3 regions of the Stutzerimonas sp. FeSN7 genome follow, and region 2 is predicted to be linked to each of the others. Evidence: predicted binding sites of a transcription regulator. Region 2 holds the regulator's gene; each other region holds the start of a gene.
The links. The regulator FliA, encoded in region 2, starts transcription of late flagellar genes. The targets are predictions, from matches to a motif close to CTAAAGTTTNNNNNNNNNNNGCCGNTAA.
Positions count from the first base shown of each region.

Region 1: a site for FliA is predicted at 2,714-2,741, ahead of flgM (flagellar biosynthesis anti-sigma factor FlgM). Genes of this name have one in related genera too.
Region 3: a site for FliA is predicted at 3,173-3,200, ahead of P5703_RS05300 (methyl-accepting chemotaxis protein). Genes of this name have one in related genera too.

Region 1 is NZ_JARPMN010000001.1:3,027,131-3,032,324, forward strand. It holds gene cheR (protein-glutamate O-methyltransferase CheR) at 52-921, opposite strand; gene P5703_RS14200 (chemotaxis protein CheV) at 911-1,843, opposite strand; gene flgA (flagellar basal body P-ring formation chaperone FlgA) at 1,930-2,670, shown strand; gene flgM (flagellar biosynthesis anti-sigma factor FlgM) at 2,778-3,107, shown strand; gene P5703_RS14215 (flagella synthesis protein FlgN) at 3,147-3,617, shown strand; gene P5703_RS14220 (flagellar brake protein) at 3,680-4,423, shown strand; tRNA gene P5703_RS14225 (tRNA-Arg) at 4,522-4,598, opposite strand; gene P5703_RS14230 (hypothetical protein) at 4,712-4,858, shown strand; gene P5703_RS14235 (hypothetical protein) at 4,876-5,088, shown strand; gene P5703_RS14240 (PA3371 family protein) at 5,131-5,194, shown strand, end outside.
Region 2 is NZ_JARPMN010000001.1:1,525,309-1,530,502, forward strand. It holds gene flhA (flagellar biosynthesis protein FlhA) at 1-87, shown strand, start outside; gene flhF (flagellar biosynthesis GTPase FlhF) at 103-1,395, shown strand; gene fleN (flagellar synthesis regulator FleN) at 1,487-2,314, shown strand; gene fliA (RNA polymerase sigma factor FliA) at 2,332-3,057, shown strand; gene P5703_RS07140 (chemotaxis response regulator CheY) at 3,132-3,506, shown strand; gene P5703_RS07145 (protein phosphatase CheZ) at 3,530-4,324, shown strand; gene P5703_RS07150 (chemotaxis protein CheA) at 4,336-5,194, shown strand, end outside.
Region 3 is NZ_JARPMN010000001.1:1,154,236-1,159,429, forward strand. It holds gene P5703_RS05270 (hypothetical protein) at 92-280, shown strand; gene P5703_RS05275 (hypothetical protein) at 331-540, shown strand; gene P5703_RS05280 (LysE family translocator) at 626-1,213, shown strand; gene P5703_RS05285 (AraC family transcriptional regulator) at 1,210-2,058, opposite strand; gene P5703_RS05290 (hypothetical protein) at 2,172-2,597, shown strand; gene P5703_RS05295 (DUF6746 family protein) at 2,607-2,957, opposite strand; gene P5703_RS05300 (methyl-accepting chemotaxis protein) at 3,408-5,027, shown strand; gene P5703_RS05305 (alpha/beta fold hydrolase) at 5,143-5,194, shown strand, end outside.

The DNA of each region.
Region 1 (5,194 bases), 1.5 Mb from region 2:
ATTGCCGCAGACCGCCACCTTGCATGACGGTTTTCTGCCGCCAAGTGAGGCTCACTTGGCCTTGTAGATGATGCCTGGGCTGCACTGAATCATCTGGTACAGCTCGGGAAGACCATTGAGCGCTTCGGACGCGCCAAGGAAGAGATAGCCACCTGGTCGCAACGTCGCGTGAATACGCTTGAGGATGTCCTTCTTCACATCGGCGGAGAAATAGATCAGCACGTTGCGACAGAACACGATGTCGAACTTGCCCAGTGCCGCATAGCTATCCAGCAGGTTCTGCACCCTGAACTCGACTCGCGATCGGATGGCGGGCTTGACCGCCCACCGACCCGGCGCCTTGACATCGAAGTAGCGCTGCAGGCGATCCGAGGACAACCCACGGGCAATCGCCAGGCTGTCGTACTCCGCCGCTTTGGACGCTGCCAGCATTGCCCCGGACAGCTCCGTTGCGACGATCTGGATGCCCGTCTTTGGCTGACTCGGATTGCTGCGCTCGTACTCGTCGATCGCCATGGACAGCGAATAAGGCTCCTGCCCGGACGAGCAGGCTGCCGACCAGATACGCAGACGCTGCCCGGAACCGGCCTTGAGCATCTCTGGCAGCACGCGGCTCTTCAGCACCTCGAACGGATAGGTATCACGGAACCACAGCGTTTCGTTGGTCGTCATCGCGTCGACAACCGCTTCGCGCAAACCGCTGCGTGGCTGCGCCTGAATCTTTCTGACCAGATCACCAAGCGTCTTGATGCCCTGCTGTTCCATCAGCTTGTTCAGGCGGCTGGATACCAGATACTGCTTGTTGCTGCCCAGCAGGATGCCGCATGTCTTTTCAAGAAATACCCGGAACTGCTCGAAATCCAGATCGACTGACACCAATAAAGCCTCACCATCATGAGAGGAGCTAGCCTCAGTTTGCATCCGCCTGCCTGATCCGCTCGGCCACCCGAGCAGCAAGATCATCAGGCTGGAACTTGGCGAGGAAATCATCCGCCCCCGCTCGCTTCACCATGTTCTGGTTGAACACACCGGAAAGGGAAGTATGCAGGAGTATATGCATTGCATGCATGCGCGGATCGTGTCGCACCTCGGTAGTCAGGGTATAGCCATCCATTTCCGGCATTTCAATATCGGAAATCATCATCAGAAACTCTTCCGCCGGATTCTTGCCCTCGTCGGCCATCCGCTTCAGATAATTGAGTGCCTCGCGGCCATCGTTGAGCTTGACGACCTCGATACCAATGTTCTCCAAGCAGCGGGTAATCTGCTTGCGCGCCACCGACGAGTCATCCACAACCAGGACGCGACACGACAGCGCCTTGGCGCGAGTATCGTCGTCCACCACTTCCGGCGAAACCTCTTCCGAGGTAGGTGCAACTTCCGCCAGCACCTTCTCGACGTCGATGATTTCCACCAGCTTGTTGTCGATGTGCGTCACAGCGGTCAGGTAATGATCGCGCCCAGCACCGCGCGGAGGAGGCAGAATGGCCTCCCAGTTCAGATTGACGATCCGCTCGACAGAACTCACCAGAAAACCCAGCGTCCTGTTGTTGTATTCGGTGATTACTGCGAACGAATTTTCAAGATTCATCAGCGCCGACTTACCGGTCGCTAGCGAAAGATCCAGGATCGGCAGCGTGCTACCGCGGATGCTGGCCACACCACGAACCACTCGACCACACTTGGGCATGATCGTCAGGCGCGGGCACTGCAGCACTTCCCGCACCTTGAAAACGTTGATGCCATAGAGCTGCTCGCCATCGAGGCGAAACAGCAACAGCTCCAGACGGTTCTGTCCCACCAATTGGGTACGCTGGTTAACCGAATCCAATACACCGGCCATGCCAGTTCCTCTCTGCTTGCAGATTACGGGGCCGAACGATTCAGACGCGGCACGCCCCTTGCTTAGGTTGGGATATGAACGTCCTTATGACCATTTTCCGACGCGCCGATCTGGCGCTGTGCCGGATTGCGCTGCTACTACTACTTTGCGCGACGGGCTCACTCGCCCACGCGTCAACCATGTCACATCCTGAACAGCTTATCGACGTGACCGAGCAGTTTCTTGAGCGCACGGTTGGCGAGTATTTGATCCGCAGCGCAATCACCGCCCGGCATGAGATCAGCGTCAATCGATTGGACCCTAGGCTGCGCCTCAACCCTTGCGATCAGCCGCTCGCCGCCAGCCTTGGCGGAACCACCGCTCCCGTTGGACGTGTCACGGTAAGGGTAAGTTGCGAAGGCAGCAGCCCGTGGTCGGTTTTCGTACCGGCGCAGGTGCGCCTGTATCGCGAGGTGATCGTCGCAAACAGATCCCTTCTACGCGACACCGTGCTGAGCCAAGCGGATGTCAGCCTCGCCGAGCGGGATGTGTCCGCGCTCAATCAAGGCTATCTGACCCGAATGGACGAGGCCCTGGGCAACAAGCTTACCCGCCCCGTGCAACCCGATCAGGTGATCACACCCAATCAGCTGGAGATGGCCAAGGTTGTCCGCAAGGGGGATCAGGTCGTCATCACGGCCAAGACGGGTTCGATCAGCGTACGCATGCCCGGCGAGGCAATGGCTGATGGCGCTCCGGGCAAGCAGATTCCTGTCAAGAATCAGCGTTCGGGCCGCACGATCAAGGCCAGAGTAACCGGCCCCGGCCAGGTGGAGGTCGCGATGTAACCGGGATTCAACAGTTTTCCGATGTGTACCCAGGAAAAAAACGCTAAAGTTTCCATCACTGTTGCCGAACACATGGCAAGCGTCCTGATTCCTTCGAGGTTTGCATCATGGTCATCGACTTCAATCGGCCCAACAGCCCACTGAATGCCCCCAGCGGGCGCAACGGTGTGCAAGGTAGCGAACGCGCAGCCAACCCGCAGCAAGGGCCGGCAAGCGAGGCAACGAAAACCAACACCGTCAGCGGCAATGCCAGCGACACCGTTCAACTGAGCCCTGAAGCTCAACGCCTGCAGCAAGCGGCCGACAAATTGGCTGATCAACCCGCTGTAGACCAAGAGCGCGTAGAAAAACTGAAAGCAGCGATTGCAGACGGCTCTTATAAAGTCGACAACCAGCGCGTAGCAGCCAAGCTGCTGGCGTTCGAGACGCAACGCTGAGCCTGAGCCCGACTAACGCGACCAAGCCCAGAGACCGAAATGCACGAAACAGCCCTGCTTGAGCAGCTAACCGAAGATATCGGCATTGCACACCAACTCCTTGAGCTTATCGATGAGGAGTTTGCTGCTCTGGGCAACCGTGATCTTGCTGGGCTTGAAGCGATCCTGACAAAAAAGCAGCCTTTGCTGGCACTGCTCGGCCAGCATGGCGCCCAGCGCAGTCAGTGGCTGACCGGACAACAACTGACACCTGATCGCAATGGCCTGCAGGCCGCAGTCAGTGGCTCACCGAGCGGCGAGACCATTCTCGAACAAGCCCGCACGCTCGAAGCCGAACTGGAAAGCTGCCGTAGCGCCAACGAGCGCAATGGCCGGCTGATACGCGCCAACCAGAGCGCCTTGGGTAGCATGCTGCACATACTCCAGGGCAAGGACGATACTCCCGACCTGTATGACAATCGAGGCGGAGCGTCCAAGAGCAAGCAGCAACGACCTCTCAGCCAAGCCTGACGATAGACCGCTACAAGGACGCCACGCGATGGTGATAACAATGCGCCGGAGAACACCGGACCGTGTCTAACTTATTTTTTGGTGACGAGGGCCCGCAACCGCCCAAGGTACTGACGGCACCGCTAGAGATCTACGCCAATCTGCGTCCCCTGCTGGATAACAATATTCCCCTGACACTGCGCTTCCACGAGCGCAGCCAGCGATACCAGAGTTATCTGGTCGAGATGAACCGCGAAACCGGCTGGATCGCCCTCGACGAGCTTATCCCCAACGATGGCGAGAGACTGCTCCTGCAGGGCGAAGCCGTTCATGTCGAAGGCTTCTACGAAGGCGCGCGCATCTTCTGGACAAGCCAGCAAGACGTGCATCTTGGAGAAATAGATGGGGCACGTTGCTACTGGATCCCTACCCCTGCCGAACTGACCTATCATCAGCGCCGCAACGCTTATCGCGCGCAGCTGAAGGAGCTTGCCGTCACCGCCCAGCTAGGCGGCGCAGCGGTACGAAATGCATTGGAAGGCCGCCTGCTCGATATCTCCGCAACGGGCTGTAAACTGAGCATCAAAGGCAATCAGGGTAATCTGCAGACAGGCCAGGTTTATGAACTGGCCGCCAAGCTCCCGATCGGAACCATTCAGACGGAAGTCGAACTCCGCCACCTGGTGGTCGATGAAAAGCTGGATATGACCATGTGCGGGCTGCGCTTCCACCGCCTTAGCGGATTGACCCAACGGCAGATCGAACGATTGGTCTACCAGCTACAGCGCGATGCACGCCGCGACAATACCAACTCGCCATTCGGCTAATCATCTACCGCACCCTAGCTACCCCACCAACTAGCCCTGCAGCGCTTGCCAGCTGGCGAGCCGCCCGCTGCGGCTTTGCCTCGTCATGCAGGCTTTGATGGCGTCCCAGGCGAGGTTCGAACTCACAACCTTCCCCTTAGGAGGGGGATGCTCTATCCAATTGAGCTACTGGGACTGATTGCGCGGCCGGCATGTTAGCGAGCCAGATGCGCTTTGTCATGTCGTTCGTGGGGCCAACGCTGCTCACCCGCCACCTTCGGAACCCTGTCTCGGCCGGGATTTGTCATCATGCAAATTGCATTGGTCGCGGCGTGCATCCGTGCAAAGCGCAAGCTCGCCTCTGACACATTCCAACCTAAGCCATTGATTTTAAAGGACTTAAAAGCAATTCAGGCTTGGCACAGCGCGTGCAATATGAAAGGCAATCAAATGTGACGCGAAGGATGACGCTCATGATCAAGCCGGTTTCCCTCCTGAGTACTGGATTCGCACTGGCCGCGCTGGCGGCGATGCAAATGCCAGCAGCCGAACCGCAAGCGCATCAATACGAGCCCACCCCGCAAGTTTCCACTCAGCGCGTGCAGTTCGCTGAAAAGGCCCAGATCACGACCCTGAGCGCCACCCAGGGCAGCACATTGGCTCAGCCGCAACGCTGGGTCTTTTAAGGGATTGGATTTTGAGCGGATCGTTCCGCAAAGGAGATATTCATGTCCAAGTTCGCATTGACTTGCCTACTGCTCACCGCGGCCTGTGTGTATGGCGCATTCGCAG
Region 2 (5,194 bases):
GCGGTGCCGAACATCCATGTTCTGGCCTACCAGGAAATACCGGACAACAAGCAGGTCACCATCGTCTCGACGGTGGGTCAGAATTAACCGAGGGTGCAGGCCATGCAGGTCAAACGTTTCTTCGCCGCCGATATGCGCATCGCCATGAAAATGGTGCGTGACGAGCTGGGCGCCGATGCCGTGATCATCGGCAATCGCCGGGTCGCCGGCGGCGTCGAGCTGACGGCTGTCCTCGACTACCCGATGCAGTCCGCGCCGGCGGCAGCCAAGCCGAATGCTGCGCTGGAGGCCGAATTGCGCAAGACGCAGTCGCGCCTGGCCAGTGCCCATGCCGAGCTGAGTGCCGCACCCCGCGCGAAGATGCAGGATCGTCAACTGGTTGACGAGAAGCCAGCCGCTGCGGCGAGCAAGCCGCAACCTGCCGCGGTGGCCGAGCCGGCCGCTGCGGTGGACGCCCGCGCGATCGAGGCGATGTATTCGGAACTGCACGGGCTGCGCGAGCTGATCGAAGTGCAGCTCGGTTCGATCGCCTGGGGCCAGGAGCAGAGCCGCCGCCCGCAGCAGGCAGGCCTGTGGCGTCGCCTGCAGCGTCTGGGTCTGCCGGCGGAACTGTCGCGCAGCCTGCTGGACAAGGTCGCCGCCATCACTGATGCGCGTCAGGCCTGGCGGATGGTTCTGGCGCATCTGGCGCAGGCCATCAAGGTCAGCAAGAACGAGCCGCTGGAAGAGGGCGGGGTGATTGCCCTGGTCGGGCCCGCGGGCGTTGGCAAGACCACCACGCTGGCCAAGCTTGCCGCTCGCTATGTGCTGAAGTACGGCGCGCAGAGCATCGCTCTGGCGAGCATGGACAACTACCGCATCGGCGCCCAGGAGCAGCTCAAGACGCTTGGCCGCATCCTCGACGTACCGGTGCTGCAACTCGATCCGAGCGAGCCCCTGAGCAAGTCGCTGGCTTCGCTGGCGCGCAAGCGGGTGATCCTGATCGACACTGCCGGCCTGCCCGCCAGCGATCCGACGCTGCGCATGCAGCTGCAGGCGCTTTCGGACAAGGGTGTCAAATCGAAGAATTACCTGGTGCTGGCGGCAACCAGCCAGAGCCAGGTGCTCAAGGCGGCATGGCACAACTATCGTCGTTGCGGCCTGGCTGGCTGTATTCTGACCAAGTTGGATGAGGCGGGCAGCCTCGGTGATGTGCTCGGGCTCACAATCAGCCAGCACTTGCCGATAGCCTACCTCGCGGACGGCCCGCGCATTCCGGACGACCTGCATCTGCCGCGTAGCCATCAGCTGGTGAGCCGTGCGGTGAGTTTGCAATCCGGCGAGGAACCGAGCGAGGAAACCATGGCCGATATGTTCGCCGGGTTGTACAACGGTTCGTCACGGCGGGCTGGATGATGTGGCGACAGCGGTACCAGAATGAATCAGATGCGTGCCCTGCGTGCGCATCGCCGGCCGAAAGGCCCCAGCAAGGTATAGGCGTGTGAACATGGGTATGCATCCCGTACAGGTGATTGCGGTGACCGGCGGCAAGGGTGGCGTCGGCAAGACCAACGTGTCGGTCAATCTGGCGCTGGCCCTGGCCGATCTCGGTCGGCGCGTGGTGCTGCTCGACGCCGACCTCGGCTTGGCCAACGTCGACGTGCTGCTGGGTCTGACCAGCAAGCGCACCCTGGCCGATGTAATCGCCGGCGAGTGCGATCTGCGTGACGTGCTCATCCAGGGACCAGGTGGCATTCGCATCGTGCCGGCAGCGTCCGGTACCCAGAGCATGGTGCAACTGTCGTCCCTGCAGCACGCAGGGCTGATCCAGGCATTCAGCGAGATGGGCGACGAGATCGACGTGCTGATCATCGACACCGCGGCCGGTATCGGCGACTCGGTGGTCAGCTTCGTGCGCGCCGCGCAGGAGGTGCTGCTGGTGGTCACCGACGAGCCGACATCGATCACTGACGCCTATGCGCTGATCAAGCTGCTCAATCGTGACTACGGCATCAGCCGCTTCCGCGTGCTGGCCAACATGGCCCATGCGCCGCAAGAAGGTCGCAACCTGTTCGCCAAACTGACCAAGGTTACCGAACGGTTTCTCGATGTCGCATTGCAGTACGTCGGCGCCGTGCCTTACGACGAGGCCGTGCGCAAGGCGGTACAGAAACAGCGTGCGGTCTATGAAGCGTATCCGCGCTCGAAATGTGCACTAGCCTTCAAGGCGATCGCGCAGAAGGTCGATACCTGGCCGCTGCCGGCGACACCGCGGGGCCATCTCGAATTCTTCGTAGAGCGCCTCATCAGCCCCGCTTCACCCAGCCACGAATGACAGGTGCCGGATCCGCTATGTATTACAGCAAGGCTCAGGCAAAGGATGCGCAGTACCGCCTGATCGATCAGTACGCCCCGTTGGTCAAGCGAATCGCTTACCACCTGTTGGCGCGCCTGCCTGCCAGTGTGCAGGTGGACGATCTGATCCAGGCTGGAATGATCGGACTGCTGGAAGCAGCGAAGAAATACGACGCCGGCAAAGGTGCCAGTTTCGAAACCTACGCCGGTATCCGCATCCGCGGCACCATGCTCGACGAAGTTCGCAAGGGGGACTGGGCGCCGCGCTCGGTGCACCGCAACTCGCGCATGGTCAGCGAGGCGATCCGCGCCATCGAGGCGAAAACCGGGCGTGACGCTAAAGATCACGAGGTTGCGGCCGAACTTAAGCTTAGCCTCGACGAGTATTACGCCATTCTCGGCGACACGCTGGGCAGCCGCCTCTTCAGCTTTGACGATCTGCTGCAGGAAGGCGAGCACGGCGAACTGCAGGAAGACGCGAGCAGCACCCATCCGGAACCGTTTCGCGATCTGGAGGACGAGCGTTTCCAGCAGGCGCTGGCCGATGCCATCGGCAATCTGCCCGAACGCGAGAAGCTGGTGCTGTCGCTGTATTACGACGAAGAGTTGAACTTGAAGGAAATTGGTCAGGTGCTGGGAGTCAGCGAGTCGCGTGTGAGCCAGTTGCATAGCCAGTGTGCTGCGCGCTTGCGTGCACGCCTCGGCGAATGGCGCGCCAATTGACAATTGTTTGCGGTATGACGTGCTCGGTTTGCTGAGGCATTTTGGGACTTACGGAGGTCGACTTGGACAAGAACATGAAAATCCTCATCGTCGATGACTTCTCGACGATGAGACGAATCATCAAGAACCTCTTGCGTGATCTGGGGTTCACCAACACCGCCGAGGCGGACGACGGCACCACCGCACTGCCGATGCTGAAAAGCGGCAGCTTCGATTTCCTGGTCACCGACTGGAACATGCCGGGCATGAGCGGTATCGATCTGCTGCGCACAGTGCGCGCGGACGAGCGCCTCAAGCATCTGCCGGTACTGATGGTGACCGCCGAGGCGAAGCGCGATCAGATCATCGAAGCGGCCCAGGCCGGGGTCAATGGCTATGTGGTCAAACCCTTCACCGCCCAGGTGCTCAAGGAAAAGATCGAGAAGATCTTCGAGCGCGTCAACGGCTGAAGCAGTAACGCCGCGAGGGCACTATGACGCAAGCAGACCAAAGCCTGGCAGAGTTCGAAGCGACTCTGAAGGCCAACGCACCCCGCCTGATTGAAAGCCTGCAGCAAGGCCGCTTCGATGAAGCGACGCAGATGTTCAACGAGCTCAATCAGGTGCGCAACAACGGGCTCTATCAGGAAGTGGGCAAGCTCACGCGCGAGCTGCACAACGCCATCGTCAAGCTTGAGATGGATACCTGCGCCACGGGCGGCGACCCGTCACCGATCACCGATGCCACCGACCGTCTGTCCTACGTGGTGGAAATGACCGAGAAAGCCGCCAATCGCACCATGGACCTGGTCGAGGAATCGGCCCCGCTGGTGAACTATGTCAGCTACGAGGCCCAGAGCCTGACGGCCGATTGGCAGCGCTTCATGCGCCGTGACATGAATGCCGAGCAGTTCCGCGATCTGGTCAAGCGCATCGACCAGTACCTGCAGCGCAGCATGAACGATGGCAGCCAGCTTTCGCAGAATCTCAGCGAGATCATGCTGGCCCAGGACTTCCAGGATCTAACCGGCCAGGTGATCAAGCGGGTGACCCGACTGATCACCGAGCTTGAAAGCAACCTGCTCAATCTCGTCCTCATGGCGGGGCAGGTGGACCGCGTTGCCGGCATCCAGCACGACCGCGATGCCATGCGCGCCGAGCAAGAGAAGAAAAAACAAGAAAAAATGCCTTCCAACGGTGAAGGTCCGCAGATGCATGCCGATATGCGTGAAGACGTCGTTTCCGGCCAGGACGATGTCGATGATCTGCTTTCAAGCCTGGGCTTTTAGGGGAAGTGAATATGAGCTTCGACGCCGATGAAGAAATCCTCCAGGACTTCCTGGTAGAGGCCGGCGAGATTCTCGAACTATTGTCCGAGCAACTCGTGGAGCTGGAAAGCAGCCCCGATGACATGGCGTTGCTCAATGCGATTTTTCGCGGGTTCCACACGGTCAAGGGCGGTGCAGGCTTCCTTCAGCTTCATGAGCTGGTGGAGTGCTGCCATATCGCCGAAAACGTCTTCGACATCCTGCGCAAGGGTGAGCGTCGCGTCGATTCCGAACTGATGGATGTCGTTCTGCAGGCGCTGGACGCCGTGAACGAAATGTTCAGTCAGGTCCGCGAACGCGTCGAACCGACGCCAGCCTCACCCGAGCTGCTGGCTGCGCTTGCGCGCCTCGCCGAGCCCGCTTCCGCCGATGCGGCGCCAGTCGTTCCGGCTGCCCCGCAGGTGGTCGCCGAGCCTGAGGCCGAGCCCGCTGGCGCCGATAGCGAGTTCGAGCAGTTGCTCGACGCGATCCAGCCGGCTGCGAGCGAGACGGCTGCGAGCGAGGCCGAACACGGCCCCGTTACCGACGAGATCACCGACGACGAATTCGAGTCGCTGCTCGATCAGTTGCATGGCAAGGGCCAGTTCTCGGCACCGGCCAGCGCCGCAGCGCCTGCGGTACCTGTTGCGCCGGATGCAGCCGCTGCAAAGACCGGTGATGAAATCACCGATGAGGAATTCGAAGCGCTTCTCGACCAGCTGCACGGCAAGGGCAAGTTCGAGCCAGTCGGCTCGTCGGCCGAAGCGGCCGGCGCCGAGTCCGCCAAGGACAGTGCGCCCGCGGCGTCCGGCGACGAAATAACCGACGACGAGTTCGAAGCGCTGCTCGATC
Region 3 (5,194 bases), 370 kb from region 2:
GGCTTCGGACCACCGGTAGGCCGTGCCGCGAACGTCACGGCTTTTGCCGCCTCCAATCGATACCGAGCCACCACTGACAAGCGAGGCAGGCGTGAAAACAGACGAGCTGCAGGCGGGCGAGGAGCCCGATGTGACCATGACCGACTCCGGCGAGAAGAACCCTGGCGAGGATCCGGATTTCGACGACAAGCCGACCCGACTGGACAACCCGGACGAGCCAGAGGTGCTGTCGGACGATCCGGACATCCAGGGCATCGACGGCTCCAACCAGCCGAGCTAACGCCCCAACGACCCGCCTGTGGCGGGCCGTCCCTACGCGAGGACATATGCATGGACATCTATCAAGTCAGACCCACCACGGTGGGCTGGGAGCTGGAAGACCAGCAATCCCATGAAACCGTGCTGCGCACCCTTACCAAGGACGAGATGTACAGTGCCCTGGACGCCTTCATGGATGGCCGCACAGCGTCGGTGGAGGTCATCGGTCGCGACGGTGAGGTGGAGGAAGAGCGGCCCTATCCGGGCAGTCATCACCTGTAATGCGGCAGGGCAATTTCCTTCAATAAGGCGATCTCCCGCGCCGGGTAGCCTGCGGCCTTCCTAATCCAGGCAGGCACCGCTTCTCATGGAACTCTATCTCTCGATGGCCGCCTTCGCCCTGGCGTCCTCCATCACGCCCGGGCCAGTCAATCTGGTAGCGCTGAACTGCGGTGCGCGGTTCGGCTTGCGTGCCAGCGGCCGACACATCGCCGGCGCCACCCTCGGTTTCACGCTGCTGTTGCTGCTGATCGGACTCGGCCTGTACGAGTTGCTGGAACGCGCCCCGGTATTGCTGCGCGGCATTCAGTGGGGCGGTGTGGCCTTCCTGCTCTACATGGCCTGGCGCCTGGCCGCCGATGACGGACGACTGCAACCTCAGAGTGCCACAAGTGGCCCCTCGCTTTTGCAGGGTGCGCTGATGCAATGGCTCAACCCCAAGGCCTGGCTGGCGTCGGTGGCTGGCATGGGGCTGTTCGCGGCGAACGGTGATCTGCTGCGGATCTGGCTGTTCGCCGGCCTCTACTTCCTGATCTGCTACGCCTCCATCGCCTGCTGGGCGGGCGCCGGCGCCTTGCTTGGTCGCTATCTGCAGGAACCGGCGCGGGTTCGCTGGTTGAATCGGAGCATGGCATTGCTGCTGGCCGCCAGCGTGCTCTATCTGCTGCTGGGCTAGTGCCGTGCGGCTCTGGCGACACGGTCGCGGTACTGCCCGGGAGTCGCCGCCAGCTGGCGTTTGAAGGTGCGCTGGAAGTGCGCCTGATCGGCGAAACCCGCGGCCAGGGCCACCTCCGCCAGCTCGCGCCCCTGGCGCAGCCAGTGCTGGCTGCGCTGGATGCGGCGGTTGAGCAGATAGGCGTGCGGGGTCATGCCGTAGTGCTGCTTGAAGGCGCGGATCAGGTAGGACGGCGACAATCCGGCGGCCTGGCAGATGTCCTCCAGGCGCAGGGCCTGGGTGCAATGCTCGGCGATATAGTCGGCGGCGCGCCGCAGCTGTCGCAGCGGCTCGCTGGTCGCCCCGCGCGGCGCCGGGGCCAGCGTCTGTTGCAGCTGGGTGAAGAACTCGACCGCGAGACTCTGCTTGTGCAGCGTCTCGCCCTGCGGATCGGTCAGGCAGGCATGAAGCTGCGTCAGCGCACCGAACAGCCGCGGATCGACGCTTTGAATGGCGGCATAGGGCACGAAGCGGCCATCGCTGCTGGCCCCCAGCTCGTGTTGCAGCGCCCCCAGCCAGTGCGCATCGACATAGAACATCAGGTACGACCAGGGCTGGCCGTCGATGGGGTTGCAGGCATGCACGGTCTGCGGATTGATCAGCACCAGGGTGCCGCGGCTGATCCGTGCGCGGGCGTCACCGTTGAAGTAGGTGCTGGCGCCGGCAGTGATCGCGCCGATGGAAAAGGTCTCGTGACAGTGCGCGGCATAGCAGACCTTGCGGCCATCGGCGACGGCGCGCGCTTCCAGGAAGGGCAGGGCGTCGTCGCGCCAGAAGCGGGGTTGGTCGTCGTCCGGGTTGTTCACGTTGTGCCTGCCGTCATCGATACGAAACTGGGGTCTGACTCTAGCAATCATCCGCCGCTCTGGCATGCTCGATCGTCCGGCTCGCCGCTTCGTCTTCCGCACAAGGAGTTCCCATGCGCCCGTTGCTTGTCTTCACCGCACTGCTTTCGCTGGCCGGCTGCTCGTCGTGGCAGCCCGATGCCGAGGACATCGAGCCGGTGCCGGCCGAGCGGGTGCTGGCCTATCAGCAGCCGCTGGAAAACGGCGGCGAAGTGGTGGTGACGCGGGATTTCGGCCTGCGCGGCGGCGGCTGCTACATCGCCGTGCTGATCGATCGCCAGCTGGCGGCACGCATCCATGTCGGCGAGGTGGTGCGTTTCCAGGTGCCGGCTGGCGCGCGGATCGTCAGCATCGGCACCGATCCGCTGGATGACACCCTGTGCGGCAAGCTCAGCCTGCGCCGCGAGAAGCTGGCGCAGGTGCAGGCGGGCCAGACACTGGAGTATCGCGTCATCAGCGACAACCGCATCGGCTTCGACATCATTCCGGTCGCGCCATAGCCCGCAGGGTTACTTGATCACCTTGCGCGCGGTCTCGAGGTATTCGTTGCCGTAGCGCTTAACTTCGGCGGCGTTCTGCGCCTCGGAGGCGATATGGATTTCCTCGAGGGTGTCGGTCAGGCCATCCACCTCCTCGTTGATCTTCTCCAGCGCGTCCTTGAGCGTGTAGGTCAGCTCGTGGATCTGCGCGAGGCTCTCCGGCGTCAGGCCCTGGGCCATGGCCTGTTCCAGCCGGCTGTTGTACTCGGAGAAGTTCTTCACCGCCTCGGCCAGGTTGCGTGACGGTTGCGCGTCGGCGATGGCGTGGCTGGCGATCAGGCTGGACAGCGCCAGCACGGCAGTCTGGATGAGTGTTTTCACGACAGGTCCCATGGGTCGAAAGATGGGGCGCGAAGGTATCACTTGGCCATCTGCGCGACGTGCAGCAGCGCACAGTCTGCGCTGCGCCATTAGTCGCATGCCGGCGATGCGCCGGGCTCGTCCTGACCATGCCGAAGCGTTCGGAGGGTGATGCTGTCGAGTCCCCGTCAGGTCTCTGCAACGGCTCTGGCACGCCCGTTGCGAGAATTTTTTCCCTAAAGCGCAGAGGCGATCGGCCGATAGCGGTTTGCTGCTGGCCGTTCGCCGCTATCGGTGCCAGCGCTCGGGGATTCAACAACAACTACCTCGTCCCGTCTCCAGGATTGCAGGGTTCCGCAAGGGAACCGCAGGCCGGCACTGCCTCGTGTCGGCATGAACCAGTCGAACCTGTTGCCTTACTTGCCAATTTGCCACGCCTTCGGCGCCGGCATGCCATATGGAAAAGAACGAATGATGCAGCAACTGACTATCCGAGCCCGTCTGTTGATCCTGATCGGGGCAATGCTGAGCGCCTGTCTGGTCATCGGCCTGAGCGGGCTGAACGCGCAGCAGCGCAGCGTCGCCGGCCTCAACACCGTTTACCTGGACCGCGTTGTGCCGTTGCGCGACCTCAAGCTGATCGCCGACCTCTATGCGGTGAAGATCGTCGACGCCACGCACAAGACGCGCAGCGGGATGCTCAGCTACCAGCAGGCGCGTGATGACGTGCGGACCGCGCGGGCCGAGATCCGGCGGCTCTGGGGCGAGTACATGAACACCAGCCTGATTGACGCCGAGCGGCAGGCCTCCGCCCGCATCGAAGTGCTGATGCAGAAGGCCGACGCACCGCTGGACGACCTCGAACGCATTCTCGACCGCCACAGCGAAAAGCGCCTGGCCGCGTTCGTCATCAACGATCTGTACCCGCTGATCGACCCGATTTCCGAGGGCTTCAGCGAGCTGATCGGCTTGCAACTGGGCGAAGCCAAGGGCGAGTACGAGCGCGCTCTGGCGCTCTACCAGCGCAATCGGGTGCTGAACATCGGTTTGCTGCTGGTCATGCTGATCGGCGGCGGGATTTTCGCCATGGTCCTGCTGCGCAGCATCAGCCGGCCGCTGGAAGCGCTGAAGCAGGCGGCAGCCTCGGTCGCCGCAGGTGACCTGAGTCGTACCATCGAGTGCCGCGGGCGTGACGAGATCACCCAGGTGCAGCAGTCGATCCGGCAGATGCAGCAGACCCTGCGCGACACCCTGCAGGACATCCAGGGCTCGGCCACGCAACTGGCGTCCGCCGCCGAAGAGCTGCATGCGGTCACCCAGCACACTGCCCAGGGCATCCACCAGCAGAACGAAGAAGTGCAGATGGCCGCGACTGCGGTCACCGAGATGTCGGCGGCGGTGGATGAGGTGGCCGGCAACGCCAACCGCACCTCCGATGCCTCGCGTGATGCCGAGACGGTCGCCGATGCCGGCCGCCGACAGGTCACGGCGACGCGCCAGACCATTCACCAGCTCAGCGATCGGCTGCAGGAAAGCGTCGGCACCGTGACGCGGCTGGCCGAGGAAGCGGCGAGCATTGGCAAGGTCGTCGACGTGATCCGTTCCATCGCGGAGCAGACCAACCTGCTGGCACTCAACGCGGCCATCGAGGCGGCGCGCGCCGGTGAGGCCGGGCGAGGTTTCGCGGTGGTGGCTGACGAGGTGCGCAACCTGGCGCAGCGCACCCAGAGTTCAACCCAGGAAATCGAGCGCATGATCGGCGCGATCCAGAGCGCCACCGAGCAGTCGGTGCACGATATGCAGCAAAGCAGCGAATTCGCCGCGCGCAGCCAGGCCATGGCCGACGAGGCGGATCAGGCGCTGGGGCTGATCGCAGAGCGGGTCGGGCAGATCAACGAGATGAACCTGGTCATCGCCAGTGCCGCCGAGGAACAGGCACAGGTGGCCCGAGAGGTGGACCGCAACCTGGTAGCCATTCGCGACATTTCCGAGCAGAGCGCCACCGGCGCGCAGCAGACTTCGGTGGCAAGCGACGAGCTGGCGCGGCTGGCCACGCAGCTCAACCGGCTGGTGGGGCGCTTCCGCCTCTGAAGCAATTCGCCGCGGACGCGGCCGGGACATGCGCTGTCGCAATCCGGTCGCGAACCCGGCAGCACGAATGCATTCCTATGTACGGAGCTGTCTCACCGAACAGAGGAGTCGCCCCGTGAAAACTGCCGTGTCCGCTCTGGCGCTTGCCGCCGGCCTAACCCTGAGCC